4 regions of the Rhizobium changzhiense genome follow, and region 1 is predicted to be linked to each of the others. Evidence: predicted binding sites of a transcription regulator. Region 1 holds the regulator's gene; each other region holds the start of a gene.
What was found. Region 1 encodes PhoB, which activates phosphate uptake and scavenging genes when phosphate is short. Its sites were predicted from a motif close to TGTCATNNANCTGTCAT; they were not measured.
Positions count from the first base shown of each region.

Region 2: the regulator PhoB is predicted to act here: its motif matches at 1,750-1,766, upstream of olsB (l-ornithine N(alpha)-acyltransferase).
Region 3: the regulator PhoB is predicted to act here: its motif matches at 5,302-5,318, upstream of phnF (phosphonate metabolism transcriptional regulator PhnF).
Region 4: the regulator PhoB is predicted to act here: its motif matches at 2,216-2,232, upstream of pehA (phosphoric/sulfuric ester hydrolase PehA).

Region 1 is NZ_JABFCQ010000001.1:1,302,602-1,310,575, forward strand. Features, by position in the region: gene argF (ornithine carbamoyltransferase) at 1-17, opposite strand, end outside; gene G9X68_RS06515 (aspartate aminotransferase family protein) at 60-1,259, opposite strand; gene G9X68_RS06520 (GcrA family cell cycle regulator) at 1,679-2,212, shown strand; gene phoB (phosphate regulon transcriptional regulator PhoB) at 2,459-3,142, opposite strand; gene phoU (phosphate signaling complex protein PhoU) at 3,275-3,988, opposite strand; gene pstB (phosphate ABC transporter ATP-binding protein PstB) at 4,033-4,848, opposite strand; gene pstA (phosphate ABC transporter permease PstA) at 4,865-6,187, opposite strand; gene pstC (phosphate ABC transporter permease subunit PstC) at 6,184-7,665, opposite strand; gene G9X68_RS06550 (substrate-binding domain-containing protein) at 7,834-7,974, opposite strand, start outside.
Region 2 is NZ_JABFCQ010000001.1:1,447,453-1,455,426, reverse strand. Features, by position in the region: gene G9X68_RS07255 (VOC family protein) at 1-641, opposite strand, end outside; gene olsB (l-ornithine N(alpha)-acyltransferase) at 824-1,702, opposite strand; gene G9X68_RS07245 (PAS domain-containing hybrid sensor histidine kinase/response regulator) at 1,811-4,093, opposite strand; gene lspA (signal peptidase II) at 4,149-4,652, opposite strand; gene G9X68_RS07235 (TrmH family RNA methyltransferase) at 4,649-5,509, opposite strand; gene G9X68_RS07230 (class I SAM-dependent methyltransferase) at 5,506-6,591, opposite strand; gene G9X68_RS07225 (NUDIX hydrolase) at 6,778-7,368, opposite strand; gene G9X68_RS07220 (SRPBCC family protein) at 7,481-7,936, shown strand; gene G9X68_RS07215 (GNAT family N-acetyltransferase) at 7,974-7,974, shown strand, end outside.
Region 3 is NZ_JABFCQ010000001.1:1,735,096-1,743,069, forward strand. Features, by position in the region: gene G9X68_RS08745 (methylglyoxal synthase) at 1-21, shown strand, start outside; gene G9X68_RS08750 (glucokinase) at 39-1,064, shown strand; gene G9X68_RS08755 (ABC transporter ATP-binding protein) at 1,210-2,997, shown strand; gene dapB (4-hydroxy-tetrahydrodipicolinate reductase) at 3,013-3,837, shown strand; gene G9X68_RS08765 (2,3-bisphosphoglycerate-dependent phosphoglycerate mutase) at 3,859-4,494, shown strand; gene phnF (phosphonate metabolism transcriptional regulator PhnF) at 4,534-5,271, opposite strand; gene phnG (phosphonate C-P lyase system protein PhnG) at 5,389-5,865, shown strand; gene phnH (phosphonate C-P lyase system protein PhnH) at 5,865-6,473, shown strand; gene G9X68_RS08785 (carbon-phosphorus lyase complex subunit) at 6,478-7,584, shown strand; gene G9X68_RS08790 (alpha-D-ribose 1-methylphosphonate 5-phosphate C-P-lyase PhnJ) at 7,581-7,974, shown strand, end outside.
Region 4 is NZ_JABFCQ010000007.1:200,490-208,463, forward strand. Features, by position in the region: gene G9X68_RS28420 (nuclear transport factor 2 family protein) at 1-163, opposite strand, end outside; gene G9X68_RS28425 (alpha/beta hydrolase) at 184-1,146, opposite strand; gene G9X68_RS28430 (AraC family transcriptional regulator) at 1,274-2,023, opposite strand; gene pehA (phosphoric/sulfuric ester hydrolase PehA) at 2,349-3,893, shown strand; gene G9X68_RS28440 (ABC transporter substrate-binding protein) at 3,928-5,562, shown strand; gene G9X68_RS28445 (ABC transporter ATP-binding protein) at 5,753-6,760, shown strand; gene G9X68_RS28450 (ABC transporter ATP-binding protein) at 6,751-7,752, shown strand; gene G9X68_RS28455 (ABC transporter permease) at 7,756-7,974, shown strand, end outside.

The sequences.
Region 1 (7,974 bases):
AAGTGTTTAGGGCTCATATCGTCTTCTTACCTGTGCTGCGCCCGAAGGCGGCAATTTCTTCAAGCCGTCTTCTTGACCTTGGAAGCGCGGATGCTCTCGGCGGCGCGCTCGATGCGGACGAGCCCCTCGCGGGCTTCCTCGGCGGTGACCACGAGCGGCGGAAGAAGGCGGATGACGTTGTCGCCGGCGGGCACGCCGAGCAGATGGGCGGCGCGGATCGCCTGCAGCAGTTCGGCTGAGGGAACGGCAGCCTTGATGCCGAGCAAAAGCCCCTCGCCCCTGATATCCTCGATCACATCGGGATAACGATCCTTCAGCGAGGCGAGACCCTGGCGGAAGACAAGTGCTACGTCGCGCACCTGCTGGAGGAAGCCATCGGCAAGGATGATGTCGAGCACGGCGCTGCCGACGGCCATGGCAAGCGGATTGCCGCCATAGGTCGAGCCATGCGTGCCGGCCTTCATGCCGGAGGCGGCCTCTGATGTGGCAAGGCAGGCGCCGAGCGGGAAACCGCCGCCGATGCCCTTGGCGACAGCCATGATGTCCGGCGTGATGCCCGACCATTCATGAGCGAAGAGCTTGCCGGTGCGGCCGACACCGGTCTGGACCTCGTCGAGGATCAACAGCAGGTCGTTGTCGTCGCAGAGCTGGCGAAGCGCCTTCATGAACTCAGGCGTGGCAGGACGGACGCCACCCTCGCCCTGTACCGGCTCGATGAGGATGCCGGCCGTCGCCTCGGTGATCGCGGCGCGGACCGCTTCGATGTCGCCGAAAGCCACCTGATCGAAACCCGGCGCTTTGGGGCCGAAGCCTTCGAGATATTTCTCCTGGCCACCAGCGGCGATCGTCGCCAGTGTCCGTCCGTGGAAGGCGCCTTCGAAGGTGATGATATGGAAGCGCTCGGGATGGCCCTTGGAAAACTGATAGCGGCGCGCCGTCTTGATCGCGCATTCGAGCGCCTCGGCGCCTGAATTGGTGAAGAACACCTTGTCGGCGAAGGTGGCGTCCGTCAGCCGTTTTGCCAAGCGCTCCTGGCCGGGGATCTCATAGATATTCGACAGGTGCCAGACCTTGTCGGCCTGCTCCTTCAGCGCGCCGACCACATGCGGATTGCTGTGGCCGACGGAGGTGACGGCGACGCCGGCGCCGAAATCGAGATATCGCTCGCCGCTTTCGGTGATCAGCCACACGCCCTCGCCTCGCTCGAACCGCAGCGGGGCACGAGAATAGGTGTCATAAAGCGGCGTGGCTTCAGCCATTGCGCGATCTCCATCAAAGTTGCCGGGCAATGACTCCGGCTAAGGAAACAGGCCCGAGAAATTAAAAATGCCGCCTTGCGGCGGCGACTGGCACTATTTCCTTTTCGCGCTGCAATGTCAACAAAACTGCGCCCTTAGCCTATGCAGCAAGGGTGTACAGCGGCATTCTCAGTCTTCAACAGGCATTATTGCAGAAATGACACGCAGAGGCAGCAAGTTGGGGAAAACTACGAATTCGATTCATCCGGATTCATGCGACTCTTGTCACGGAGTCAGCCTCACACTAGGTTAAAGATCAATTACTAGACTGCATGCGGCGGAACTAGTCACCAAAATTGATCAAGCGTTTCTTGTTTCGGAGCTCCCGGGACAACGGTGAGGGATTCTGCCATCACCAACGCAAAAGGTGGAGACAGGGCATGAACTGGACAGACGAGCGGGTCGAGAAACTCAAGAAGCTTTGGGCCGAAGGACTGAGCGCCAGCCAGATCGCTGCGCAACTCGGCGGGGTCAGCAGAAACGCGGTCATCGGCAAAGTGCACCGGCTAAGCCTTCCGGGCCGCGCCAAGGCCGGCGGCACCAACACCGCGGCGCGAACGCCGAAACGCAATACATCGGCGCCGCGCGCGCCGAACTACGCCTCCCGGATCACCACCCGCACCGTTACCCGCCAGCAGGGCGCGACGATGCTGAAGGAAGAGATCGAGATCGAAACGATCGAGGAAATGGAATACGTGCCGAGAGGCAATGTGGTGGTGCCGATTTCGCGCCGCCTCGGCCTGACGGAACTGACCGAGCGCACCTGCAAGTGGCCGGTCGGCGATCCGCTGAAGGACGACTTCCACTTCTGCGGCTGCGAGTCCCCCGACAATTCGCCCTATTGCAGCTATCACCAGAAGCTTGCCTACCAGCCGGTCAACGAACGCCGCCGGGCGGCAGCGCGGGCAAGCTGAACGCGGGCAGCCATCGTCAGAATGTAGAAACGGGCCGAGTGGCCCGTTTTCTTATGCGCGGATGGAAGCTCAGGCTTCCCTCCGTCATGCTCGGCCTTGTGCCGAGCATCTGATCACCTCAACTACTTGAGGGAAAACCGTTTATTTTCAGTTGCTTAATTTGGCGTGCGCAGATCCTCGGCACAAGGCCGAGGATGACGTCGCGGGCTTTGCCAGGGCTTTGTCAGCAGGCTCAGATGGAAGCCCTCAGGCTTCCATCGAATAACCGGCGCCGCGGACGGTGCGGATAACGTCCTGCATGTTGGAAAAATTCAGCGCCTTGCGCAGGCGGCCGACATGGACGTCGACGGTGCGCTCGTCGACATAGATATCGTGGCCCCAGACGCCGTCGAGAAGCTGCGAGCGGGAGAAGACCCGGCCCGGCGACGACATCAGGAATTCCAGCAGGCGGAATTCGGTGGGGCCAAGGCGGACTTCGCGGGTCTTGCGATGGACGCGATGGGTCTCGCGGTCGAGCTCGATGTCACCGCATTTCAGCACCGTCGACAACACCTCGGGACGGGCACGGCGCAGCATTGCCTTGACGCGGGCAACGAGCTCGGGGGTCGAGAAGGGCTTGACGACATAATCGTCAGCACCCGTCGACAATCCGCGGACGCGCTCGCTTTCCTCGCCGCGCGCCGTCAGCATGATGATCGGCAGGCGCTCGGTTTCCGGCCGCATACGCAGGCGCCGGCAGAGCTCGATGCCGGAGACGCCCGGCAGCATCCAATCGAGGATGAGAAGATCGGGCGTGCGCTCCTGAAGCCTCATTTCGGCTTCGTCGCCACGAAGGATGGTATCGACCTCGAAGCCTTCCGCTTCGAGATTATAGCGAAGAAGCACGCTGAGGGCTTCCTCGTCTTCAACAACTGCAACTCTCGGGATCATGCGTCTCGATCTCCTCGCGCATGATCCTTAAACCAGGGTGATTTAAGCAATGCATCCTGCGCAAATTCAGAAATTGGCTGCGACCTCTTTGCGCGCCCGGACGGGCGCGCACGCAATTGACTGGTGTGGGCGCTATTCGGTGACCGCGCCGACGGTGTTGGCGCTGTCGTCCTTCGGACGATCGCCTTCCGGCTGCGCACCTGTCGCCATGTAAAAAATCGTCTCGGCGATGTTGGTGGCATGGTCGCCGATGCGCTCGATATTCTTGGCGCAGAAGAGAAGATGCGTGCAGCTGGTGATGTTGCGCGGATCTTCCATCATATAGGTCAGGAGTTCGCGGAACAGCGATGTGTACATCGCGTCGATCTCGTTGTCGCGTTCACGGATCGCATTCGCCTTGTCGGCTGAACGATTGGTGTAGACGTCGAGCACTTCCTTGAGCTGGACGAGCGCCAGTTCGGACAGATGCTCGAGGCCGCGGGCAAGCTTGCGGGGAACGCCGGTGCTTTGGACGGCGATGACGCGCTTGGCCGTGTTCTTGCCGAGGTCGCCGACACGTTCGAGGTCGGCGGCGATGCGGATCGAACCCATGATTTCACGCAGGTCCGAGGCCATCGGCTGACGGCGGGCGATCGTGACGATCGCCTTATCGCCGATTTCGCGTTCGGCGTGATCGAGGATCACATCGTCAGAGATGACCTTCTGCGCCAGCGCGGTATCGCCGTTGACCAGCGCCCGCACGGATTCGCCGACCATCTGCTCGGCCAGGCCGCCCATTTCGGAAATCCGCCTGGACAGGAACTTCAAATCATCATCATAGGCAGAAAAAATATGTGTCGATGCCATGGGGCTTTATCCTCGAATAACGGGAAGGCTTGGTGTCGCCAAAATCAGCCGAAGCGACCCATGATGTAGTCCTGGGTGCGCGGATCGTCGGGATTGGTGAACATCTTGTCGGTGTCGTTCTCCTCGACGAGATTGCCGAGGTGGAACATGGCGGTGCGCTGCGAGACGCGCGCGGCCTGCTGCATGGAGTGGGTGACGATGACGATCGTGTAGTTCTCGCGCAGCTCGTGGATCAGTTCCTCGACCTTGGCGGTGGCGATCGGGTCGAGCGCCGAGCAGGGTTCGTCCATCAGGATGACTTCCGGGCTGACGGCGACGGCGCGCGCAATGCAGAGGCGCTGCTGCTGGCCGCCCGAGAGACCCGTCCCGGATTCGTGCACGCGGTCCTTGACCTCGTTCCAGAGGCCGGCGCGCTGCAGGCTGGTCTCGACGATCTGGTCGAGATCGGCCTTCGACTTGGCAAGACCATGGATGCGCGGACCGTAGGAGACGTTTTCATAGATCGTCTTCGGGAACGGATTCGGCTTCTGGAAGACCATGCCGACGCGGGCGCGAAGTTCGACGACGTCGATATCGGGATCATAGACATCGTCGGTGTCCAGCGTGATCTTGCCGGTGACGCGGCAGCCGTCGATCGTGTCGTTCATGCGGTTGAGGCACCGCAGGAAGGTCGACTTGCCGCAGCCGGACGGGCCGATCAGGGCGGTTACGGTGTTTTCGCGAACGTTCAGGTTCACATCGAAAAGCGCGCGCTTCTCGCCGTAGTAAACCGAGACATCCTGGCCGATCATCTTATACGGGACGTTGCTCATCTTCTGATCCAGCGCCTTCTCAACTGCAGCTTCCGTCAACATGTTCATGATCTTGTAACTCCGTTTACCAGCGGCGCTCGAAGCGACGACGCAAGAGGATGGCGCCCATGTTCATGACGATCAGGAACAGGAGCAGGACGATGATGGCACCCGAAGTACGCTCAACGAAGGCACGTTCGGCCTCGTTGGCCCACATATAGACCTGTACGGGCAGAGCGGTCGAGGGATCGAGCGGTGTCGTCGGCGCATTGGCGACGAAGGCGACCATGCCGATCAAGAGCAGCGGCGCGGTTTCGCCGAGCGCGTGCGCCAGGCCGATGATCGTGCCGGTCAGGATGCCGGGCATGGCGAGCGGCAGCACATGGTGGAACACCATCTGCATTTTCGAAGCGCCGAGGCCGAGCGCTGCGGCGCGGATCGACGGCGGCACGGCGCGCAGTGCCGCACGCGTCGCGATGATGATCGTCGGCAGGGTCATCAGCGTCAGCACCAGGCCGCCGACCAGCGAAGCCGAGCGCGGCAGGCCGATGAAGTTGATGAAGACGGAAAGACCGAGCAGACCGTAGACGATGGAAGGGACCGCGGCGAGGTTGTTGATGTTGACCTCGATCAGGTCCGTCAGCTTGTTCTTCGGCGCAAACTCCTCGAGATAGATCGAGGCGGCGACGCCGATCGGCAGAGAAAGCACGAGCACGATCAGCATCAGGTAGAGCGAGCCGATCAGGGCGACGCCCAGGCCTGCGGCCTCCGGACGGCTGGAATTGCCGTTGACGAAGAGGCCGGTGTTGAACTGCTTGTGGAGAGCACCGCTCGCCTTCAGCTCGTTCATCCAGCCAACCTGCTTGTCGTTGACCTTGCGGTTCTTCTCATCGACCAAGAGGTCGATCTGGCCCTTGTTGGCGCTGTCGACATTGGCGTCGGCGAGCACCGTGACATTGACCGTCTTGCCGATGATCGACGGATCGGCGATCACCATATCGCGCAGCTGGATCGGCGCACTCTTCGACAGCATGGCGGATGCATCGCGCACGTCGGGACGGCTCGAGGCATTGATGTTCAGCTGCTTGACGATCGCGTCGCGCAGGAGAACCGGATAGTTGGCGGCGATCAGCACCGAAGGGTCGGTCGCACGCTTGTTGTTCGGGTCGATCGTCTTCTCGACGAATTCGATCGGCAGGGTGATCGCCGTCTGCTGGAAGGCGGTATAACCTTTGCCGATCACCGTCCACAGCAGGATGAAGAGGAAGACGAGACCGAAGGTGATGGCGGCGATGCCATAGGCCTGGAACCGGCGCTCGGCGGCATAGCGGCGCTTGATGCCAATATCGCGGCGGGCTGGCGCCTTGGAAACGGTGACGCCTGATGTGGGAGAAACAATATCCGTCATTCGTACTGCTCCCGGTATTTGCGCACGATGTAGAGCGCATAGATATTGAGGCAAAGCGTGATGCAGAACAGGGTGATGCCAAGGGCAAAGGCAACCAGTGTCTGCGGCGAGGTGAACTCAAGGTCGCCGGTCAGCTGGTTGACGATCTTGACGGTCACCGTCGTCATCGGCTCGAAGGGGTTGATCTGGATGCGGGCAGCCACACCAGCGGCCAGCACGACGATCATGGTTTCGCCGACGGCGCGGGAGGCAGTCATCAGCAATGCGCCGACGATGCCGGGAAGGGCTGCGGGCAAGACCACTTTCTTGATGGTTTCGGAGCGCGTGGCGCCAAGACCGAGCGAACCGTCACGCAGTGACCGCGGCACGGCGGTGATGATATCGTCCGACAGCGAGGACACGTAAGGGATCAGCATGATGCCCATGACGATACCGGCCGTCAGAACGCTCTGCGCCTGAATGAAATTGCTGTAGTTGCCGGAGAGAAGGCCGCTGACCTGGGCGGAGAAATCGCGCAGGAACGGGCCGACGGTGACGAGCGCGAAGAAGCCGTAGACGATCGTCGGAATGCCGGCGAGCACTTCAAGCAGCGGCTTGGCGATCGAGCGCACCTTCATCGAGGCGTATTCGGCCATGTAGATGGCGGCAAAGAGGCCGACCGGCACGGCGACCAGCATGGCGACCAGGCCGATATAGATCGTGCCGAGCAGCAGCGGGATCAGGCCGAACTGGCCGAAGGACGAGCTGCCGGCGCCGGCAAAGCGCGGATCCCAGACGGTGCCGAAGAAGAAGTCCATGGCGGGAACGGCCGCAAAGAAGCGGGCGGCTTCCGACAGCATGGAGAGCACGATGCCGATCGTCGTCAGAATGGCGATCGAGGAGGCGAGCAGCAGGCCCCAGAGCATGACGCGCTCGACCCGATTGCGGGCACGGAAGCGCGGAGCGATGGAGCGCAGCGCGTAGAAGGCGCCGGCAACGGCGAGAGCGAAGACGATCGCCGTCATGGCGATGCGGCTCGTCATGCTCATGGCGTTGAGCGTCCTGGCGGCGTCGATCATGTAAGGCAGCGGCTGGCTGGCAAGCGGCACGCCCTTTTCGAGGAGCTTGGCCTGCAGCGCAGCCGGATCGTTGCCGACCGCAGCGGTTTCATCCGATGTCAGCATCGTAAGGCCACGGGCAACCGTTGCCACCGTCGAATAGCCGAGATCCTGCTCGACCGAGACTTGAGCCCTGATGTCTTCGGGAAAAGCGCCGCGAACCGAAGACTGGATGATGCCGGGGCTGATGGAGAGCCAGAGGCCAAGGACGATGAGGGCGGGAAGAACTGCCCAGATCGCCGCATAGGCGCCGTAATAGGCCGGCCGTGAATGCAGTGAGGAGGATCTGCCTCCGGCAAGCGCCGTGGCACGGTTGCGCGCGACCAGATAGGCGGCGACTCCGATCACCACAAGGCACAAAAGTATGATGGATGTGCTCATTCGTTACGTCCCCAGGCCCATAGCCCCAAAAAGCCCGGCAGCTTGATCAGCCTGCCTTCAGCTTCCAATCATGGAGAAGGAATTCAACCCTGCAGCTCCGGAACCGCCGGCGCGCAGGGCATAAGCAATGCCGGCGCGGGCCAAAAGGCACCGCGCCGGCAAAAGTCATTACATAGCCTTACCGGCTTCGACGTCCTTGCGGATCGCTTCGCGCTCGGCATCCGGAGCGGCAACCAGGCCGTATTCGACGAGCGGGCTGTCAGGGCCGATCATCTGGTCGGATACGAAGAAGTTGACGTATTCCTTCAG
Region 2 (7,974 bases), 140 kb from region 1:
ACGGCGCTCAGCTGACGAAGGCGATCAGATTGCCGTCGGGATCGCGAACAATGAAAGTCTGGGCAACCCCATGGCTCGATTCTCAAGCCCTGATGGAACGGGACCTCAGCTCTCGTATATTCCAGGAACAGTGCTTTGGCGTCGTCAAGCGTGATGGTTGCCGAAAGCGCGTCTTCCTCATGAAGCCGGAAATCCGGATGGAGAAAAGGCATGTCGACTGAGCGAAGATTGAGCCGCGCCGCACCCCGGAAGACCTGAGCATAGAAGGCGGGCTCGCCATAGGCGAAGGCAAGCTCAAAGCCGAGCTTGCCGATATAGAATTCACAGGAGCTGCCGATATCCCGGACGAAGAGTTGCGGTTGCGCGTCGATGAATGTCGGTGTCGAAACTTTTGATTGTTGAGGCGTGTTCATCAAGGTCAGTCCCTGTTTCAGCGCCGTCCAGCTTTCGAAACCTTCCTTTGCCGCAACGAGCTCCTGCGCATCGGCGAGCTTGAACGCGCAGTCGAGAATCTGCCGATCGTCCAGGCCGCTGTAACGGGGGAGCCACCGCCGGATTTCGGCGGCGACAGGATGATACCTGTTCTGATGCCAACGTTTATAGAGCTTGGCTCTCTTGCGGAGGTTTTCGAAATTCGACATGGCGCATGGTTGAGATGTGTGGGCGGGCATAGCCCAGCCGGCACAATGCCGATGCGCCCCACGGAAAACGCGATGTCAGGATGAAGGGATGGCGGGGGATCGTCAAGCCTTACAACGCCGCGCGTTTTTTCAGACGCGCAAAGGACGCTGCAACACTTTGAATTGCCGGCGGTCCTTGGCGTTTAGCTCGCGAAGCGGCCGGCGTCGGCGCCGTAATAATTCAGGTAGCGGTCCGAAATGCTGGAGATCGGCAGCACGATCAGCACGTCGGTCGTGTTGAAGGCATGATCGACGACCGCGTGGGAGCCGACCATCGCACCGAGGCGCAGATAGCCCTTAATCAGCGGCGGCAGGGCCATCAGCGCCCGCTTCGGGTTGATGGCCTCGACCGGCATCAGGTCCATGTTGCGGGCCAGATGCGGCAGGGCGCCGACGGCCCATTCGTTCTCCGCCAGCACATTGTGGTAGAGGAAGGACAGCGCCAGCGCGTGGCTTTCGAGATAGACGCCGGGGAAAGAGGCGCAGCCGAACATGGCGCTGACGCCATGCTTCAGGGCGTAGGCCCAGTTGCCCTGCCACAGGAGTTCGACGGTGCGCTTGGTGCGGTATTCCGGCAGCACGCAGGAGCGGCCGAGCTCCATGAAGCGCTTGTCCGGATGTTTGGCGATAAGGCCCTCGATTTCGAATTCGGAAGCCGAGTAAAAACCGCCATTGGCGATGGCGACATCCTGGCGCAACAGCCTGTAGGTGCCGACGATCTGGTCTTCGGGATCGCCCTCGATCGAGCGGTCGAGAACGAGTAGATGATCGCAGACGGCGTCGTAGGCGTCGACATCGCGCTGGCGGCGCATGGCGTCCAGCGGCAGCTGCGCTTTCATTTCGTCGACGAAGACCCGGTAGCGCACGGCCTGGGCGGCATCGATCTCGCGTGCCGTGCGGGCAAGGCGGGTCTCCAGATTGCCGATGCGGCCGAGGATATCGCCGTCCTTCTGTACAGCAGCCGTCGAGGGCCGTGCTGCCTCCGCGGTGGTGTCACGATTCAGGATGTCGATGGCGGACATGACGATTCTCCCGTTGCCGGCTTATCGACGCCATAAAACACTTCTCTACGACAGGAAAGTGACATTTTGAATTTCCAAGCGCAAGAAGCGTGCCGGTTTCCGAGGCGCTCAGCGCGCCTCTGCCCGACGGGCGGAAAGGGCGGCGACTGCCTGAACTTCGGTCAGCAGCCGAACCGGATCAACCGGCTTTATCATGACGCGGTTGGCGCCGTTGAGCAAGACTTGGCGGCGCGATTCGTCGCTCTTGTCGGCAGTCAGCACGATCACCGGCACAGAGGCGAGATCGAGCCGCCGCTCGTGGCCGCGCAGGCGTCCCAGCATGTCGATGCCGTTGCCGCCAGGCATCGAGAGATCGCTGATGATGATATCGGGCCGGGCATTGGCCTCGCAGAGCGCGCAGTCGAGCAGCGCCTCGAAATCTTCGACATGGCGCACCTTATGCCCGCCCTTTTCCAGAACGACACGCACCAGCATGGCATTGATCGGATCGTCTTCGCCGAGCAGGATGCTGAGCCCACTGGCGGCAACCAGCGTCTCCGCCACTGAAAGGCCGAAGCCCGGCTGGTTGTCGTTCAACGCGTCGCGCTTCTCCATGCCGCGCATGCGCCCGCGCAGCACGTCGATCAGCGACTGTTCGCGCAGCGGCCGGATGAGCCAGGCATCGAAGAGGTCGAGCGGATGGGCGCTGCGCTCTTCCGGATTGACGAGCAGGACCTTGCGCAAGCCAAGTGCGGCGATTTCGGCGCGATCGGCAAGATGGGCGGAAAATTCCGCCGACATGCGATGGTCGATGATAATATCGGTCGGCCGCTTTCCGTCCTTCGCCAGCTCGAGCAGTGTTGCCCGCGCCGTCTCGCCGTCGGCGACGAGATGGCAGAGGCCGCCGAGCGCGGTGATGGTTTCGGCGATGGCGGTGCGCGCCGCACCTGTCGGCGCCAAAAGCACGACACTGTTGCCGGCAAGCAGCGTGTTTCGCCGGTCGGGGCGCTCGCTGCCGATATCGATGGGGAAGCGGATGGTGAATTCGCTGCCTCTGCCCTTTTCGCTGGCAACCGTCAGCGCGCCGTTGAATTCGCGCATGATGCGGGCGGAGATCGCAAGGCCGAGCCCGGTCCCGCTGCTCTTGTCGGCAACGCTCCCGCCCTGCTCGAACTCGCCGAAGACGCGCGCCTGCTCCTCCGCCGTCATGCCGGGACCGCTATCGGTGACGGTGATCGATAGGTCGTCCGCGTCGAGCGACACGCGGATGAAGACGCCGCCAACCTGGGTGAACTTCACGGCATTGCCGATGACGTTGAACAGAACCTGGCGCAGCCGCGCCGGGTCGAAGCTCATATTTTCGGGCACGTCGGATGACACGGTGGCGCCGATCTCGATACCCTTTTCATGCGCCCGGTGGGCGAGCATCTCGACGACGCTTTCCAAGAGCTTGCGCAGCGATTCCGAGCGCGGATGCAGCGCGAAGCGGCCGACCTCGATCGTGGAGAAATCGAGCAGGTCCTCGACCAACTGCGTCAGTGCGTGGCCGGATTGGCGGATATTCGCCAGATAGTCCTGCTGCTCCTGCGTCAGCCGCGTCTCGGCGAGCAAGTGTGTCATGCCGAGGATGCCGGAAAGCGGCGTGCGCACCTCGTGGCTGACGGTGGCAAGCAGCCTCGATTTGGCGGCGCTGTTATATTCGGCCTTCTGGCGGGCCTCCTCGCGGCCCTGCGCGATCAGCCGCTCGTCGGTCACGTCGCGGGCAACGCTCTGCAGCAGCAGACGGCCGTTCGCCGGGTCGCGAGTGACGACGTCGCGCCAGAGGAAGATACGCTGGCCCTCCGGCGTCGAGATCTCGACATCGTAGCAATGCGGTATCGGACCCGGGCGGAAGGCAAGCCCGATCTCCTCGCAGGTGCGTCCTTCCGGACGCAACCGCCCGGTCAGGCGGCGAAAAGTATCGTTGGCGGAGATGATGCGCCGGTCCATGGTGCGGCCGACCGTAATATCGCCGAGCACGTCGTGCACGTCGGCGAACAGCTTTGCGCCGGCGTTCCAATCCGGCATGGGTTGACCGGGGCGCTGCCCGGCCCTGCGCGAGCGAACCATCAGCAAAGCATAACTGGCGATGACGGCAAGGCCAAGAACGACGAGACCGCCCGAAAGCAGCAGCGGATCGCCGGCATGGGCAAGCAACATCAGGATCGTTGCGGCAAGAAGGCCGGCGCCGCCAAGCCAGTAGAACAGCAGGCGCCGTGTCGGTGCAGGCCCGCCCTGGCGGTCATCGGCACCCCGGGGTGCCGCTGCGTTCGGCCGTGAGAAGACCGCCTCCATCCGCTTTTCATGCGGCTTGGCGGCGGGTCCACCGAAGGCGGCGGACAATCTTTCCTGCAACTGTCCCAGGTTCTGCATGCTATCTGGCTAACATGAGGCCCGTTCCGAATGCCTTCAGGATTTCGATAAGATTTTAGCGGCCGGCCTTTTTCGGCAACAGCAGCTCGTCGAGAATGACGCAGCCGGCCCCGATGGTGATGAAACTGTCGGCGAGATTGAAGACCGCGAAGGACCAGCTCTCGGTATAGAAAAGAATGTAATCGATCACATGCCCATAGGCGAAGCGGTCGACGAGATTGCCGATCGCGCCTGCGATGATCAGCGCATAACCGAGATGGGCGATCCAGCGATCCTTCGCCGTGCGGTACCACAGCCAGATGACAAAGGCGACGATGACGAGCCGCATGCCGACGATGAACCAGCCGTCCATGCCGGACAGCATCGAAAAGGCGACGCCGAGATTGTAGGTCCGGTAGAGCGCCAGCATCGGAACGACGGGCACTGCCTCCTGCAGCGGCAGGTAATGATCGACGGCGATCTTGACGGCTTGGTCGATCAGAACGGCGACGACGATGAAGAAGAGGATCGGCGCTGGGCGCGAAAACAGCGCCGGGCGTGCATGCGTCTGTTCGGTCATTTGCCCTCGGCAAGTGAGAGGAGATGCCGGCGTACCTCGAAAAGCATGACGGCGGTGGCGACGGCGAGGTTCAGTGAATCGGCGCGGCCCTGCTGCGGAATGCGGGCAAGCGCGTCGGCCTCTTTCGCCAGTTGCTCCGGCAGGCCGGATTGCTCGTTGCCCATCAACAGCACGACGGGCTTTTTCCGGTAGTCGATCGTCCGGTAATCGACCGCGCCGGCAAGATGCGTCGCGACGACGGAAACGCCGGCCGATTTCCGCCAGGCGATGAATTCCTCAGGCGTCGCCCGCGCGACCGGAACGGCAAAGACCGAGCCCATGGTGGCGCGTACCGTTTCGAGCGAGAAGGGATCGGTCGTCTCGCCGAGGAGAATGATGCCGGAAGCGCCGGCCGCATCGGCGGTACGGATGATGGTGCCGAGATTGCCGGGGTCGCGCACCCGGTCGAGCGCCACCCAGGTCTCGCCATCCCTCGGCCGGATATCCCGGAGCGGCTTCCAGCGCTGCTCGAAGATGCCGACGACCATCTGCGGATTGTCGCGGCGGGTGATCGAGGCGATCACCTTTTCGCTGACCTCGAGCACCAGTCCGCCCGAGGCGACGGTCCTTGCCGCCATCTGCTCGACCAGCGGCTTGCCCTTGGCGGCCTTGGCATAGACGAGCGTGCGAATCGCCCAGCCGAGTTCGATCGCATCGATGACGAGCTTCAGTCCTTCGGCCAGGAACGTCCCGCTTTCCTCGCGCGATTTCTTGTTCGTCAGCGCCTTGATGTCCTTGATGATCGGGTTGGCGAGCGAGGTCACTTCCTTCACCTGCCCGACCCTGCGCGGTCCCTGATCGTGGAAGTCCTTGCTCATTTCGGCACCCAGCGGGAAAAGAGGGAGGTGGAAAGCGCGCGGCCCTGCGTTTTGCCGTCGGTGCCGGCTTCGCGAATCACCAGCTCGCCGGATTCGACCACGCCGCCGGCGCCCCGCATCGTCTCGCGCATCAGCTCGTGGATCGAATAGAAGCTGGCGCGGATCGAATAGGCCGTCAGCACCAGGCCCACTGCCTTCGGCGACAGGATCTCGCGGCAGACATCGAGCATCAACGGCAGATGCTCGAAAAGATGCCAGACTTCGCCATTTGGGCCGCGGCCGAATTTTGGCGGATCGGTGAGGATGATATCGTACTGGCTGCCGCGGCGCTCCTCGCGCAGGATGAATTTCATCGCATCCTCGCAGATCCAGCGGATCGGCAGCTTCTCCATGCGCCCGAGCGCCTGGTTTTCCCGCGCCCAGCCGATCGCCTTCTTCGAGGCATCGACATGGGTGACCTCGGCGCCGGCTGCGGCGGCAACCAGCGAGGCGACGCCGGTATAACCGAAGAGGTTCAGCACTTTCAGCGGTCGGCCGGCCCTTTCGACCTGCTCTTTCATCCAGCTCCAGTGCACGATCTGTTCGGGGAAGACGCCGACATGGCGGAAGGAGGTGAAGCGGCCGAGGAAATCGACGCCGAGCAGATTGAGCGGCCAGGTCTCGCCGAGCGCCTCCTTCGGAAAGCGCCAGCGGCCGGTGCCTTCCTCGTCGGTATCGCCAGTGAAGGCGGCATCGACCTTTTCCCAAACGTGCGCGGGCAGCGAAGGCCGCCACAGCGCCTGGGCCTCCGGGCGGATGATGCGATAGGGGCCGTATTGCTCGAGCTTTTCGCCGTTGCCGCTGTCGATAAGGTGGAAGTCGCCGGCGCCGAGCGATTCGAGGATGACAGGCACGCGCTCAGCCGGACGCTCGCCGCTGCGCGTCATCAGAGGGCGCACGACGGCGGCAGGCGCAGCAGCCTCGCGGCTCGCCGCAGGCCGCGCGAGCGGCTTCGGCGGCCGCCCTGTCCGATCGCCCCTGCGGCTTTCACCGGAAGGACCTGATGTTTTCTTCTGGCCCGGCCGGCCTTCTCTCTGTTTCAACGTGTTCTTCCGCGTCTCTGTCGGGGTGTCTTATCGGCTTTGCGTCCGCTCCAGCGTCGCGCGTCTTGAAACGCGCAAATCGCACTGCGGCACTTTGAATATGCAGTAGCCCAGAAAAGCGGGGCGGATCAACTGCGCCGCCGGCCAAGCCCGGGCAAGAGGAGAGGGATCTCCCCGATGCGGCGCCTATTTCAAGCCCTCGGAGGCCTGCGTGCGAAGCCAGCTTTCCGCCGCATAGAGGGCTGCGACATGCATAGACTGCATGATGACGGCGCCGGACTGCAGTTCGCCGAGGATGGCAGCAAGATCCGCAAACAGCAGCTCGACCTTCTCTCCGGGGTCGAAAGACGGTTCGCCGACCCGGCTGAGACCAAGCGCCAGCCAGCTCGTCACCAAATTGCTGTGGCTGGCGGCATTCGGATAGGAGGTGAGCAGCTTGACGAAGGTCGAGGCTTCATAGCCGGTCTCTTCCCGGAGTTCGCGCTGGGCCGCCGTCATCGCCGGATCGCCGGTCTTGCTGTCGCCGGGTTCGAGGCTGCCGGCGACCAGACCGAGCACGATCTCGCCGCGGCCGTGCCGATATTCCCGTGTCAGCAGCACGCGCCCGTCGGGCATGACTGGGATAACGTTGATCCAGTCGGGATAGTCCAGCACATGGAAGGGCGCGACGACGGTTCCATCGGCGGTGACGCAATCGTCGCTCCGGATCCGGATCCATCGATCCTCATAGGTGATGCGGCTTGCCGTCACGCTCCAGGGCTTCAGTTCGTCGTTCATCGGCCCCATCCCTTATGTGCCAGATCGCAACCGGCAGATAACATTCCGTGCCGCCTTGGCAAAGCGCTTTCCCGCTGGGATAAGATGAGCGAATCGAAGATGGGGTCGTCAAATGGATTTCACCGGCGAAGAACGCATCGCCGCGCCGCGGGACATCGTCTGGGCAGCACTCAACGATCCCGAGATCATGCGCGACTGCATTCCAGGCTGCGAAGGCATCGAGCGGCTGTCGCCTGATGTCTTCGAGGCGACCATCAAGGTCAGGTTCAGCCTGCTGTCAGCCACCTTCCACGGGCTGCTGACGCTTTCCAATGTCGATGCGCCGAAGAGTTACACGTTGTCGGCCGAAGGCAAGGGCGGTCTTGCCGGCTTCGCCAGGGGGAGTGCCGATATCGTGCTTGAGGAAAGGGGTGCCGAGACCATCCTGCACTACCGGTCGAAGGCCGAACTCGGCGGCAGGCTCGCCCAGCTCGGCGCGCGTCTGCTCGATTCGACCTCGCAGAGGCTCGCCGAAGGTTTCTTCTCGGATTTCAATGCTGCCGTCGTCGCCAAAATGGCGGCCGGTTAGGCTTGGCGCAGATTGAGGCTTCGTTTAAATCGGAATTA
Region 3 (7,974 bases), 430 kb from region 1:
CTTCCCACACTCGAAGCCTGATCAGCACGGAACCGGCCATGCCAAAACCGAACAACAGCACCGCTCCGCTGCCTTTCCCGATCCTGATCGGCGATATCGGCGGCACCAATGCCCGCTTCTCCATCCTCACCGATGCCTATGCCGAGCCGAAGCAGTTTCCGAACGTGCGCACGGCGGATTTCGCCACGATCGACGAAGCAATCCAGCAAGGCGTGCTCGACAAGATCGCCGTGCAGCCGCGCTCGGCGATCCTCGCCGTCGCCGGCCCGATCAACGACGACGAAATCCCGCTGACCAATTGCGACTGGGTGGTGCGGCCAAAGACGATGATCGAGGGCCTCGGCATGGAGGATGTGCTCGTCGTCAACGATTTCGAGGCGCAGGCGCTGGCAATTGCCGCGCTTTCGGATGAAAACCGCGAACGCATCGGCGACGCCACCGGCGACATGATCGCCTCGCGCGTCGTGCTCGGACCGGGCACCGGCCTCGGCGTCGGCGGACTCGTGCATGCCCAGCATAGCTGGATCCCGGTTCCCGGCGAAGGCGGCCATGTCGATCTCGGGCCGCGCAGCAAGCGCGATTATGAAATCTTCCCGCATATCGAGACGATCGAAGGCCGCGTTTCGGCCGAACAGATTCTCTGCGGGCGCGGCCTCGTCAACCTCTATCATGCCATCTGCATGGTCGACGGCATCGAGCCGACGATGAAGGATCCGGCCGACATCACCTCGCACGCGCTTGCCGGCAGCGACGAGGCGGCGGTAGAGACCGTCTCGCTGTTTGCCACCTATCTCGGCCGCGTGGCGGGAGACATGGCGATGGTGTTCATGGCGCGCGGCGGCGTCTATCTCTCCGGCGGCATCTCGCAGAAGATCCTCCCGGCGCTGAAGAGACCGGAATTCCGCATCGCCTTCGAGGACAAGGCGCCGCATACGGCGCTACTTCGCACCATCCCGACCTATGTGGTGACGCACCCGCTGGCAGCGCTCGCCGGACTTTCCTCCTATGCGCGCATGCCGGCGAATTTCGGCCTCTCGACCGAGGGCCGCCGCTGGCGGCGCTGAGTCCGGCGCAGAACAATAGAGCGTCATTGGCACATCCTATGCGGAGGCGCGGCGCTCTAGCCAAACCAATCCCAACTCTTTATAGACCCCGGCAAAAGTGCGTGTCGCCCTCACGAGGCGCTTGGCCCGAGACAGGAAACCCTATTTGGAAGCGGCGGAAAGCAGAACGCAGAGCGTCAGCAGCGATACCGTAACCGGCATCCTGAAGCGCATCATCGCTGAAAACGGCCGCGATCATCTTTGGGGCTATGTCTTTGCGATTGCCTGCCTCATCGTGGTGGCGCTTTCGACGGCATTCACCGCCTGGATCATGCGGGCGATCATCGACGAGGCCTTCGCCAATCGCCGCGCCGACGTCGTCTGGATCATCTGTCTTTCGATCTTCATCGCCTTCGTGCTGCGCGGTTTTGCGAGCTATGGCCAGGCGGTGGCGCTTTCCAGGGTCGGCAACGATATCGTCGCCCGCTACCAGCGCCGGCTCTATGCGCATCTGATGACGCTTTCGGTCGGCTTCTTCAGCGAGGCGCGCTCGGCCCATATCGCCGCGCAGGTAAGCCAGAATGTCAGCGGCATCCGCGACGTGCTCAACCTGACGATCACCTCGACGGTGCGCGACCTTCTGACCTTCGTGTCACTGCTCGCCGTGATGATCATCCAGGATCCGCTGCTCAGCCTTGCCGTGTTCATCATGGCTCCGCCGCTGCTTTATGCACTGCGCTATGTTTCCAAGCGGCTGCGCTCGGCCACCCGCGAGGCCGTGCATCTGAACAGCCACGTTCTCGGCGCCATGCAGGAGACGATCCAGGGCATCGCCATCGTGAAAGCCTTCACGATGGAAGAAGAACTGGAGCGCAAGGTCAACAAACTGATCAAAGGCGCCGAAAGCCGGGCGAACCGGATTGCAAGGCTTTCCGAACGCACGTCTCCGCTGACGGAAAGCTTCGCAGGTTTTGCCGTCGCCAGCGTACTTGCCTATGCCGCCTACCGCTCGATCTACTACAATGTACCCCCGGGTGCCTTCTTCTCCTTCGTCACGGCGCTGCTGCTTGCCTATGACCCGGCCCGCCGACTTGCCCGCCTGCAGGTGCAGATGGAGCGCGCCGTCGTCAATGCGCGGATGATCTATGAACTGCTCGACATGGAACCGCGCCAGCGCGACCTGCCGGATGCCCGGCCGCTGACGGTGACGCAGGCGAGGATCGAATTCCGCAATGTGTCTTTCGCCTACGGCAATGAGAGCGTGCTCAGCGGCGTCAGTTTCATCGCCGAGGGCGGCGCGACCACAGCGCTGGTCGGCCCCTCCGGCGCCGGCAAATCCACCGTCATCAGCCTCATTCCGCGCTTCTACGATCCGCGCGAGGGCGAAATCCTGATCGACGGACAGGACATCGCCCACATCACCAAGAAGTCGCTGCGCCAGCAGCTCGCCTATGTTTCGCAGCAGCCCTATCTGTTCGAGGGCACGATCCGCGACAATATCCGCTATGGCCGGCCGGAAGCGACCGATGCCGAGGTGGAAGAGGCCGCCCGGCTTGCCTATGCGCATGACTTCATCTCGGCACAGCCGCAGGGTTACGAGACGCCGGTCGGCGAAAACGGCGTGACGCTTTCTGGCGGCCAACGCCAGCGACTATCGATCGCGCGCGCTTTGGTGCGCAATGCGCCGATCCTGCTTCTTGACGAGGCGACCTCGGCCCTCGACACCGAATCCGAAGCGGCCGTGCAGAAGGCGCTCGACGAGGCGATGAGCGGACGCACCGTCGTTGTCATCGCCCACCGGCTTTCGACCGTGGTGCGGGCCGACAAGATCATCGTGATGCAGCAGGGTCGCGTCGTCGAGGAAGGCAATCACGAGACGCTTGCGAAGGTCAGCGACGGTCTTTACGCTCGCCTCAACAACCTGCAGAGGCCTTCGGCCTCCGATTCAAACTGATCTGGCGAGACTGACATGAGCGATGCTGCGATGAAACTGGTGGTGGTTGGCGCAGCAGGACGCATGGGGCAGACGTTGGTCCGGCTCATCCATTCCATCGAGGGCGTCAAGCTGCATGCTGCGGTCGAGCGCGCCGGCTCGCCCTTCGTCGGCAAGGATGCCGGCGAAATCGCCGGTCTCGGCCCGACCGGCGTCGTCATCGGCGACGACCCGCTCCAGGCCTTCCTGCATGCCGAAGGCGTGCTCGACTTCACCTCGCCTGCCGCAACGGTGGAATTCTCAGGCCTCGCCGCGCAAGCCCGCATCGTCCATGTGATCGGCACGACCGGCTGTTCGGACGACGACAATGCCAGGATCGCCGCGGCGGCCCGGCATGCGCGCGTCGTCAAATCGGGCAATATGAGCCTCGGGGTCAACCTGCTTGGCGTGCTCGCAGAGCAGGCAGCGCGTGCGCTCGATTCTGTCGACTGGGACATCGAGATCCTGGAAATGCACCACAAGCACAAGGTGGATGCGCCCTCCGGCACTGCCCTTCTCCTCGGCGAGGCCGCGGCAAAAGGGCGCGGCATCGATCTTGCTTCGAAGTCGGTCCGGGTGCGCGACGGCCATACCGGGGCCCGCGAGGCGGGTACGATCGGCTTTGCGACGCTGCGCGGCGGCTCCGTCATCGGCGAGCATTCCGTGCTTTTTGCCGGCGAAGGTGAAATCGTCACCCTTTCGCACAGTGCGGCCGACCGCTCGATCTTTGCGCGCGGCGCCATCAAGGCGGCCCTCTGGGCGCGTGACAAGAAGCCGGGTCTCTATTCCATGCTCGACGTGCTCGGGCTCTCTTCCTCATAACGATACTACGGAGGCATATTCATGAGCGGTACCCTCGTCCTCGTTCGCCACGGTCAGAGTGACTGGAACCTGAAGAATCTCTTCACCGGCTGGAAAGATCCCGATCTGACTGAGCTCGGCATCCAGGAAGCCAATGCAGGCGGCGCGGCGCTCGCCGAATACGGTATCAAATTCGACGTCGCCTATACCTCGGTGCTGGTGCGTGCGCAGCACACGCTGAAGCTCATTCTCGACAAGGTCGGCCAGCCCGATCTCCTGACGATCCGCGACCAGGCGCTGAACGAGCGCGACTACGGCGATCTCTCCGGCCTCAACAAGGACGATGCACGCGCCAAATGGGGCGAGGAACAGGTGCATATCTGGCGCCGTTCCTATGACGTGCCGCCTCCCGGCGGTGAAAGTCTGCGCGACACCGGCGCCCGCGTCTGGCCCTACTACCTCACCGAAATCCTGCCGCGCGTGCTCAGAGGCGAGAAGGTGCTGGTCGCCGCACACGGCAATTCGCTGCGTTCACTTGTCATGGTGCTCGACAAGCTGAGCAAAGAAGGTGTGCTCGCCCTCAACCTCGCGACCGGCGTGCCGATGGTCTACACGCTGAAGGCGGATTCTACCGTCGCTTCCAAAGAAGTGCTCGGCGACATGTCGGGCGCACATTGATCTCAGCTGATCTTTCCCCGCTACGGCGGGGAAAGGCGCTCAGTTCTCGATCGTGAACTGCACCCGGTCGGCCGCAAAGCGGCTGATCGAATATTGCACCGGCACGCCGTCGAGATCGGTATTCATCGCCTTGGCGATCAGCAGGATCGCGCCGGGGGTGAGTTCGAGATCGGCCATATCGGCTGCATCGGCATGGGCGGCCGTCACCTCGGTGGTCGCCCTGATATAGTCCGCCAGACCGAGCTCCGCGAAGGCCTTGGTGATCGATTCCCGCTTGCGATAGGCCTCGCCGATACCGGCAAAGCGCTTGGCGGGAAACCAGCTCGTCGCCCTTGAAACCGGCCGCTTGTCTGCCTGGCGCAATGTTTCCAGGCGGATCACCTGTTCTCCCGGCTTCAGGCCCAGCCAGCGGGCAATCTCGGTACTCGCCTCCTCCTTCGCCTCATCGAGCAGAAGGCCGCGCATTTCACGCGCCTGATCGCCGATGCCGGCGGTAAAACGCGTGCGGCGGGTGATCGGGAAGTTCAGCCGCTCCTTGCGTTCGATCAGCGTGCCGCGACCTTGCACCGCACGCACGATCCCCTCCTGCGCCAATGCCGCCAAAGCGCTGCGCACGGTATGCCGGTTGACACCGAATTGCAGGGCCAGGACCGTTTCCGGCGGCACCATTCCCGTTTCGTCATAGGCTCCGGTGCTGATCGCCTCACGAATCCGATCGGCGATCTGACGCCAGAGCGCCACGCCGGTTTGCCTTTGCACCTGCTTCAATCCCGCCATTCCGCCCCTGCCCGTCCATTTAACTCTCGATGTCATACGCTTGTCACGACATCGATTTAGAGCTAAATGTATCTTGTATGGTTGTCTATATCAATAGACATTTTAAGGGAAGCGGCGATGATATCAGCGGACAGGACAGACGCTGCGTCACAGACGGCATCCGGGCGCAAACGCGCCGCCGATCTGCTGGCGCGCGCGGAGCGCAGCGAACTCCAGGCGGTCTGGGACGCATTGCCGCAAAAGCCCGCGGCGCATCCGGTGCGCGGGCCGGAGACCGGGCTGGTGATGGTGCGTGGGCGCATCGGCGGCGGCGGCGCGCCCTTCAATCTTGGCGAAGTGACGGTGACGCGGGCCACGGTCCGGCTCGACTCCGGCTCGGTCGGCCATGCACAGGCGCTCGGCACCGACCGTGAGAAGGCCCGGCTTGCGGCGATCTTCGATGCGCTCTGGCAGGAGGAGGCGACGCAGGGTTTCGTCGAACAGGCACTGCTTTTACCGGTTGCCGAGCGGATCGCCGATGCCGAACGCCGCAAGGCGGACGAGACGGCGGCAACCCGCGTCGATTTCTTCACCATGGTGCGGGGAGATAACTGATGGGCCTGAACACAGAAGCTCTGACCGGCGGCTTTGCCGAGCCGGTCTTCCATGCCCAGAGCGTCTTCAAGATGCTGATGGACGGCATGGCCCGCCCCGGCACGATCCAGACGGTTCAGCCCGACGTCGCTCCGCCGGCACCGCTCGGCATCGCCGCCGGCACCATCGCGCTGACGCTTTGCGACCACGACACGCCCGTCTGGCTTTCCCAGGGACTGGCGAAATCCGCCGTGCCGGAGTGGCTCGGCTTCCATACCGGCGCGCCGTTGACCGGCGAAAAAGCCGAAGCGCGTTTTGCCTTCACCGAGGCCGGCATCGCCCTTTCCTCCTTCGGCCTCTTTGCATCAGGTACGCAGGAATATCCCGATCGCTCGACCACCCTCATCATCGAACTCGCCGAACTCGAGGGCGGCCGCAGGCTGGCGCTGATGGGTCCGGGCATCCAGAGCGTGACGGAGATCGCGCCTACCGGCCTGCCGGAGACCTTCCTGCGGCTCTGGACCGAGAACCGTGCGCTCTTTCCGCGCGGCGTCGACATCGTGCTGACGGCGGGCAAGCGTTTCCTCTGCCTGCCGCGCACTACCAAGATCACAGCAACGGAGATCTGAGCTCATGTATGTTGCCGTCAAGGGTGGCGAGACCGCCATCGCCAATGCCCACCGCCTGCTGGCCGACCGCCGCCGCGGCGACCGTTCGCTGCCGGCGATCGGCATCGACCAGATCGTGGCGCAGCTCGCGCTCGCCGTCGACCGCGTCATGGCCGAGGCCTCGCTTTTCGACCGCACGCTCGCCGCACTTGCCGTCCGCCAATCGCGGGGCGACATGATCGAGGCGATCTTCCTGCTGCGCGCCTACCGCACGACACTGCCGCGTTTCGGCTATTCCAAGCCGCTCGACACAGCTGAGATGACGATCGAACGCCGCATTTCGGCGACCTACAAGGATCTGCCGGGCGGCCAGCTTCTTGGGCCCACCTTCGACTATACCCACCGCCTGCTCGATCCCTCGCTGCTTTCGGACGAGGCGGTCGAGACGCCCGCTCAGCGCGCCGCCGAGACCGGCCGTGTCATGCGTGTCTCCGAGATTCTCGGCGAAGAGGGCCTGATCGAGGCCGACGGCGACATGCCGGAAGATCACGAAATCGGCGACCTGACCCGCGAGCCGATGGAATTCCCGATGACCCGGGATCTGCGCCTGCAGGCGCTTGCCCGCGGCGACGAGGGTTTTCTACTGGCGCTCGGTTATTCCACCCAGCGCGGCTATGGCCGCAACCACCCCTTCACCGGCGAAATCCGCATCGGCGAGGTCGAGGTGGAATTCGATGTGCCGGAACTCGGTTTCGCCGTCTCGCTCGGCACGATCCAGATCACCGAATGCCAGATGGTCAACCAGTTCAAGGGTTCGGCCAAGGCGCCGCCGCAATTCACCCGCGGCTACGGCCTGGTCTTCGGCCAGAGCGAGCGCAAGGCGATGGCGATGTCGCTCGTCGACCGGGCTCTTCGAGCCGAAGAGCTCGGCGAGGATATCACCGCACCGGCACAGGACGAGGAATTCGTTATCTCGCACTCCGACAACGTCCAGGCGACGGGCTTCGTCGAGCATCTGAAACTTCCGCATTATGTGGACTTCCAGGCCGAACTCGATCTCGTCCGCCGCATGCGCCGCGAATTCGAAGCCGCCCGCAACGGTGGCGAAGACATGAAGGAAGCCGCCGAATGACCGATCTGGCCAGCTACAACTTCGCCTATCTCGACGAACAGACCAAGCGGATGATCCGCCGCGCCATCCTGAAGGCGATCGCCATACCCGGCTACCAGGTGCCGTTCGCCTCGCGCGAAATGCCGATGCCCTATGGCTGGGGCACCGGCGGTGTGCAGGTGACGGCCTCGATCATCGGACCGGGCGACGTGCTCAAAGTCATCGATCAGGGTGCCGACGATACGACCAACGCCGTTTCCATCCGCGCCTTCTTCCAGAAGGTCGCCAATGTCGCGGTGACGACGCATACCAAGGATGCAACGATCATCCAGACGCGCCACCGCATTCCCGAAGAAAAGCTCGGACCCGGCCAAGTGCTCGTCTACCAGGTGCCGATCCCCGAGCCGCTGC
Region 4 (7,974 bases), on a different contig from region 1:
AGGCGCCGCGCACGCGGTCCCACTGGTGGCGGTCGGCGCCAGCGGCAATGTCGGTAATGGCATCGATGATGGCCACCCGGTCGTCTGGACCGATCGGCTCGGCCCTGGTGGTAAACGACGCCAGCAACACGCCGGCTGCCGCGGTGAGAACGAGGGTTTTCATAGTCATCTCCTTGTCAGCTATCAGGAGCCTCTGTTGATCCGTTCGAAATGCGCGGCCACGGCATCGGCCGCCCGCGTGACATGCTGGGGATTGTCGTAGAAGTCGAACTGGGTGACGCCGTCGAGCCAGATTTCGGACGCATCACCATGAAGGCGCGCCAAAAAGGCATGTGTGCCTTGCGGAACGGCGGCCGCTTCCGAGTGGACGATCAGCGTCGGTTTGTCGAGGCGGTCACCGGTGGCAACCGAGTCATAGGTCAGCCATGGCTCCCAGGAGGCGAGATTAAACTTGTTGTCATATTGCGGGGTGAGGCCGCGAGTGGGCTCGGTATAATAGGGGATCTGGTACATCAGCGCCGTGCTGTCATTGGCGCTTGCGGCAACGATCATCCGGGGCTGGCCGTTGCGCTCGGCTTCCTCAGCCTCGCGGGACGTGGCGATCAGCCTGGCGACGCCGTCCGCGCCGCCATAGATCCGCTCGACGATCGCCTTGTCATGCAGCCAAGGCGCCACCAGCGATATGGCGGTGAAATCGGGATTGCCCGAAGCCGCCGCCGCCATATAACCGGCCGAGGCGCAGATGCCGAGACCGGCGATCTTGCCGGCATCGATTTCCGGCAAGGTTGCCATGAAGTCGGCCGCCGCCACGATATCATCGGTCTTGGCCGCCGGATCCTCCTTGAAACGGATATTGCCGCCAGACTGGCCCCAGCCGCGGAAATCGAAGGCGAGGGCAATGAAGCCGCGCTCGGCCATCTCCTCCGCGTAAAGGCCGGACATCTGCTCCTTGATCGAGGTCCAGGCGCCAGTCACCAGAACGCCGGGGCGCTTTTCGCCCGGCTTGTAGTCGGCCGGGAGATAGAGCGTGCCGGCAAGCGTCACTCCCTCGTTCTGGAAGGAGACGGGACGCGTCTCGATGCCGGCCGCAAAAGCCGTCGAATGCAGCAGGGCTGCCCCAATTGCAGAAAGGGTCGATAGTCTCATCGAAGATTTCCTCGCCGTCACCGCCGGTTTAATCAGGTACGAGGAGGAGTTTCGCAGCATCGGCGCGCAGGCGCCGGAGCGATACTTGGCATTTATTATGTGTTTATTGTCATTCTGGGTCGGAGCGCTATCGTCTGCGAAACGCTGCCGGCGTGAGCCCTGTACTGCGCCTGAAATGCCGACCGAAGCGGGACACGTCGTCATAACCCACGCGGATGGCGACGGCGGCAACCGGAACGCCCGTGGTCCTGAGCAGCACCTTGGCCCGTTCCATTCGCTCACGGATGACATATTGTAGCGGCGACGTGCCGAGCGCCGCGGTGAAGATGCGCACGAAATGGAACCGGCTCATTGCCGCCTCGGAAGCCATGTCGTCAAGGGAAAGATCCTCGGCAAGATTGTCATTGATATATGCCAGTGCACGGCGCAGCCGCCGGTCCTCGACCCCAATGGATGACAGCGGGGCAGGCGAGAGCAGCTGAGCTAAATGTGCTGCAACCGCAAGGTGCATCGTATCGCGATAGAGGGATTGCGGTGCATCCCGAAGAGAGGCCGCGTGACGGACGAATTGAACCAGCAGCGGATCGAGGCTGCCGACGACGGGATTGAAGACGGCCCTGTCGAAACCGACATCCTTGAGCAAGGCGTCCGACAGATCCACCCTCAGAAACGAGAGCTTATCGTCATATTCGCAGGTGCCCGACGAACCGGCCGGCAGAATCCAGCCGTCGCCGGCACGCAGCGGCACGACCCGCTTACGATCGGAACCGACGGCGATGCGGTGCCGGGCCTGATCAACCAGAAATAAGCCGATGGCCAGCCGGGGAATCGCGAACGCACCACCGCCAGCAGGCAGATCCAGCCTGCCCGCCGTCAACCAATCTCCGCTCGAAACTCCTCGCGGTCCGCTCATGGGACAAATCTAATTTGTCACGCCGGGAATTCAACCATGCAGATTTCGGCTGCCTTGGCGCCGGAAAGCAATTGTTATTAGCCGCAAGACGAAGAAAGCCCGATAGCGAGAGCCGGGGAGCCGCCTCACGCGGTGAACGGCTGTTGTGTCGCAAGTATTACAATTTTATGACGCCCATGGAATAAACGCGAAGAAACCCACGATCCGTTCAATGTCATGGAACGTTGAAAAAGTGGTCATCGCGCTGCAATAATCGCGGTTCAAACAGCCCCGCACAAATGGGGGCTCCATGCGAAAGAAAAACGTTCTCATCATCGTCGTTGACCAATGGCGAGCCGATTTCGTTCCGCACGTTCTGCGTGCCGACGGGAAAAACGATTTCCTGAAGACGCCTAATCTCGACCGGCTCTGTCGCGAGGGCGTGACCTTTAGGAACCATGTGACGACCTGCGTTCCCTGCGGCCCGGCCCGTGCGAGCCTGCTCACCGGCCTCTATCTGATGAACCATCGCGCCGTGCAGAACACGGTGCCGCTCGACCAGCGCCACCTCAACCTCGGCAAGGCGTTGCGCGGCGTCGGCTACGACCCGGCGCTGATCGGCTATACGACGACGGTGCCGGATCCGCGCACCACTTCGCCAAACGATCCGCGCTTCAGGGTGCTTGGCGACTTGATGGACGGCTTCCATCCAGTCGGCGCCTTCGAGCCCAATATGGAGGGTTATTTCGGCTGGGTGGCACAGAACGGCTTCGAGCTGCCGGAGCATCGTCCTGATATCTGGCTGCCCGAGGGCGAAGATGCCGTTGCCGGCGCCACCGACCGTCCGTCACGCATTCCGAAGGAATTTTCGGACTCGACCTTCTTCACCGAGCGGGCGCTGACCTATCTCAAGGGCCGCGACGGCAAGCCCTTCTTCCTGCATCTCGGTTATTACCGGCCGCATCCGCCCTTCGTCGCCTCTGCTCCCTATCATGCCATGTACCGGCCGGAAGACATGCCGGCGCCAATCCGCGCGTCCAACCCGGACACTGAGGCTGCACAACATCCGTTGATGAAATTCTATGTCGACAGCATCCGCCGCGGCTCCTTCTTCCAGGGCGCCGAAGGGTCAGGTGCGACGCTCGACGAAGCGGAACTGCGCCAGATGCGCGCAACCTATTGCGGCCTGATCACCGAGGTCGACGATTGCCTTGGCCGGGTCTTTAACTATCTCGATGAGACCGGACAGTGGGACGATACGCTGATCATCTTCACCAGCGACCACGGCGAGCAGCTCGGCGATCATCACCTGCTCGGCAAGATCGGCTACAACGATCCGAGCTTCCGCATTCCGCTGGTCATCAAGGACGCCGGCGAAAATGCACGCGCCGGTGCGATCGAAAGCGGCTTCACCGAGAGCATCGACGTCATGCCGACCATTCTCGACTGGCTCGGCGGAAAGATCCCGCACGCCTGTGACGGCCTGTCGCTGCTGCCCTTCCTGAGCGAGGGCCGGCCGCAGGATTGGCGTACCGAATTGCACTACGAATACGACTTCCGCGATGTCTATTATTCCGAGTCGCAGAGTTTCCTCGGCCTCGGCATGAATGATTGCAGCCTCTGCGTCATCCAGGACGAGCGATACAAATACGTTCATTTCGCAGCGCTGCCGCCGCTGTTCTTCGATCTGCAGCACGATCCGAACGAATTCACCAATCTCGCCGACGATCCGGCCTATGCCGCGCTCGTGCGGGACTATGCGCAGAAGGCGCTCTCCTGGCGCCTGAAACATGCCGACAGAACCCTGACCCATTATCGCTCCGGCCCCGAAGGCCTGATCGAACGCAGCCATTGATCCGACTTACCAGAGAACCCAAGGAGATATTCCCATGGTCACCTTCACCCGTCGCGGTGCTCTCGGCCTTGCCACCGGCGTCGCCAGCTCGCTGATCCTGCCGCGCTTTTCCATCGCCCAGGCCGACAACCGTCCTTCGATCACCATCGCCGTCCAGAAGATCTCGAACTCGAACACGCTGGATACGTTGCGCGAACAGTCGAATGTCGGCCAGCGCATCTTCAATTCGTCGCTGTGGGAAAGCCTGATCGGCCTCGACTGGCTCGGCAACCTCTCGGCCGTTCCGTCGCTCGCCACCGAATGGCGCCGTATCGACGACAAGACCGTCGAGCTGAAACTGCGCCAGGGCGTCAAATTCCACAATGGCGACGAGATGACGGCCGAAGACGTCGCCTTCTCCTTCAGCAAGGAACGCATGTTCGGCGATACGCAGCCGAGCACCGGCAAGACGATCTTCGTCACCGAAAAGAACCCGCTCGGCCGCGAAAGCAAGGAACTGCCGGTCGAAATTCCAGCCGTCGCCCGCCGTATCTGGCCAGCCCTGCTCGGCATCGAAATCGTCGACAAATATACCGTCCGCTTCGTCAACGGTTCGCCTGACGTGACGATGGAAGGCCGCATCTCAGTTGCCGCCAGCGCCATCGCCAATCGCCGCGGCTGGGATGAGGCAAAGAGCTATCTCGACTGGGCCCGCGCACCGATCACGACCGGTCCCTACCGCGTCGCCGAGTTCAAGCCGGACACCTACCTGATCTACGAAGCGCATGACGAATATTGGGGCGGCCGTCCTCCGGTGAAGCAGATCCGCTTCGTCGAAGTTCCGGAAGTCGCCTCGCGCGTCAATGGCCTGCTGTCCGGCGAATATCACCTCGCCAGCGACATCCCGCCGGACCAGATCGAAGGCATCGAAAAGAACGCTGCCTTCGAAGTCCAGGGCGGCATCATCACCAACCACCGCCTGACCGTGTTCGACAAGACCCATGCCCAGCTCGGCAACCCGCTGGTGCGCCGCGCCTTCACGCATGCCATCGACCGTCAGGCGATCGTCGACTCGCTCTGGGCAGGCCGCACGCGCGTTCCGGCCGGCCTGCAGTGGGATTTCTATGGCGACATGCTGGTCAAGGATTGGACCGTGCCGGAATACAATCCTGATCTCGCCCGCCAGCTCCTCAAGGAAGCCAACTACAAGGGCGATCCGATCCCGTATCGCCTGCTGAACAACTACTATACCAACCAGACCCCGACGGCGCAGATCCTCGTCGAAATGTGGGCGCAGGTCGGCCTCAACGTGCAGATCGAGATGAAGGAAAACTGGCAGCAGATCCTCGAAAAGACGCCGACGCGCGCCGTCCGCGACTGGTCGAACTCCGCAAGCTTCCCCGATCCGGTTTCCTCGATCGTCGCCCAGCACGGTCCGAACGGCCAGCAGCAACAGGTCGGCGAATGGACCAACGCCGAGATGAACACGCTGTCGACCTTCCTCGAGACCAGCACCGATCGCGCCAAGCGCCATGACGCTTTCGCCCGCATGCTGCAGATCTGCGAGCGCGAAGACCCCGCCTATACCGTTCTCCACCAGAACGCCGTCTTCACCGCCAAGTCGAAGTCGATCAATTGGAAGGCCGCATCGGCCTTTGCCATGGACTTCCGCCAGGGCAATTGGTCCTGATCAAGATCTGACGACATCAGCGAGCCGGGGGAAACTCCGGCTCGCTGCCATTTGGTGCACCGGCTATCCGGAAACCAGGCCAGCCCGACAGACACGAGCATGATGCCGAAAAGTGTGAGCGGTTTTCAGACGACATCATGCTCTCGTTCGGATCTGACGGCCGGCGGGAATGCAAGAAGGAAAGGCTGAAATGTCATTGGTCGAAATTTCCAATTTGAAGGTCGCGTTCAGCGGCGTCGAAGTCCTGCACGGCGTCGATCTGGCAATCGGGAAGGGCGAGGCGGTGGGTCTCGTCGGCGAATCCGGCTGCGGCAAGTCGGTCACCTGGCTGGCGGCACTCGGGCTCCTGCCTGGAAAGGCTTCCGTCTCCGGCAGTGTGCGTCTCGGCAGCGATCAGCTGATCGGCGCGTCGCGCACGAAGCTCGAAAGTATACGCGGCGGCCGCATCGCCATGATCTTCCAGGATCCGTCGAGCTCGCTCAACCCTGTCATCCGCGCCGGGCGCCAGATCGCCGAAGCCGTCGAACTGCACCGCGGGCTGACCGGCAGGGCCGCCCGCAACGAGGCAGTCCGGCTGATGGAAATGGTCGGCATTCCCGACGCGGTGCGCCGTTTCGACAATTTTCCGCATGAATTTTCCGGTGGCCAGAACCAGCGGCTGATGATCGCCATGGCGCTCGCCGGCAATCCTGATCTGCTGATCGCCGATGAGCCGACGACGGCGCTGGACGCGACGATCCAGGCGCAGATCCTCGATCTTCTGATTTCGATCCGCGAGGAAACCGGCATGGCGATCGTCTTCATCAGTCATGATCTCGGGGCGGTGTCGCAGATCTGCGAGCGCGTCTGCGTCATGTATGCCGGCAACATTGTCGAGAAATGCCCGACGGAATCATTGTTCCGGTCGCCGCGCCATCCCTATACGCGCGGGTTATTCGATGCCATTCCGCGTATCGATGCCGGCCGCGACCGGCTGATACCGATCCCCGGCACCGTGCCGCAGCCCGGCCGGATGCCCGGCGGCTGCGCCTTTGCGCCGCGTTGCGGCCATGCCTCGGAACTCTGTCATAACAAGGTGCCGCCGCTCGTCGCACTTGACGACGACCGTGCAACCGCCTGCTTCCATCCGCTCAGTGGCGGCGCCACCGCATCGAAGCCGAACCTCATGCAGGCACAGCAGGGAGTGGCATGGGCATGAGCGAACCTCAGCTAATCGAAGCGAACGACCTCGTCAAGACCTATACGGTGCGCCGCGGCGTCTTCGGAAAGCCGAGCCATGTCCGGGCGGTCGACGGCGTTTCACTGTCGGTCGCACCGAAGACGACGCTCGGCATCGTCGGTGAATCCGGCTCAGGAAAATCGACGATGGGCCGGCTACTGCTCGGGCTCGAAACTCCGACCGAAGGCAGCGTCCGCTTCGACGGCGAGGCGATGCCGGCACTCAGAACGCCGCGCTGGCGTAGCCTGAGGGCGCGCATGCAGCTCGTCTTTCAGGATCCGCTGGCAGCCCTCGACCGGCGCATCTCGATCGGCGCTCAGATCGGCGAACCGCTTGCCATCCATGCCGTCGGAAGCGAGGAGGGGCGGCGCGAACGTGTCGATGAACTGCTCGTCGCCGTCGGTCTTCGCCGCGATCAGGCGGAGCGTTATCCGCACGAGCTTTCGGGCGGCCAGCGCCAGCGCGTCGTCATCGCGCGCGCCATCGCCACCAATCCGGAGCTTCTGGTCTGCGACGAGCCGGTCTCGGCTCTCGACGTCTCGATCCAGGCGCAGGTGATCAACCTGTTGCGCGACCTGCAGGAAAAGCGCGGCATCGCCATGGCCTTCATCAGCCATGACCTGAAGGTCGTACGCAACATCGCCGATCGAGTCGCGGTGATGTATCTCGGCCGGATCGTCGAAGAAGCAGCTTCGGAGGATATTTTTCGCAGCCCGTTGCATCCCTATACGCAGGCACTGGTCTCCAGCGTTCCGGTTCCCGGCACGGCGCTGCGCGACCGTATCATCCTGCAGGGAGAACCGCCGAACCCCGCTGCCCGGCCTGCTGGCTGCGCCTTTCATCCCCGCTGCGGCCATGCGGTCGAGCGCTGTCGCGTCGAGACGCCCGAACTCGTCACCATCGAGGCGGGTCGCAAAGCTGCCTGCCACCTCGTCACGCCCGCATCCGTCTCAACGCTCATGGAGAGCTGAGCCATGATCCGTTTCTTCCTGATAAGGGCGTTCCGCGCGCTGATGACCATCGTGCTGGTGGTGACTTTCGCCTTCGTCGTTCTGCGCCTTTCCGGCGACCCGGCCCTGACGATCATGGGTCCGGAAGCGCCGCCGGAAGCGATCCGCGCCTTCCGTGCCGCCTGGGGTCTCGATCAGCCTATCTGGGTGCAGTATCTGCGCTATTTCGGCGCGATCGCCCGC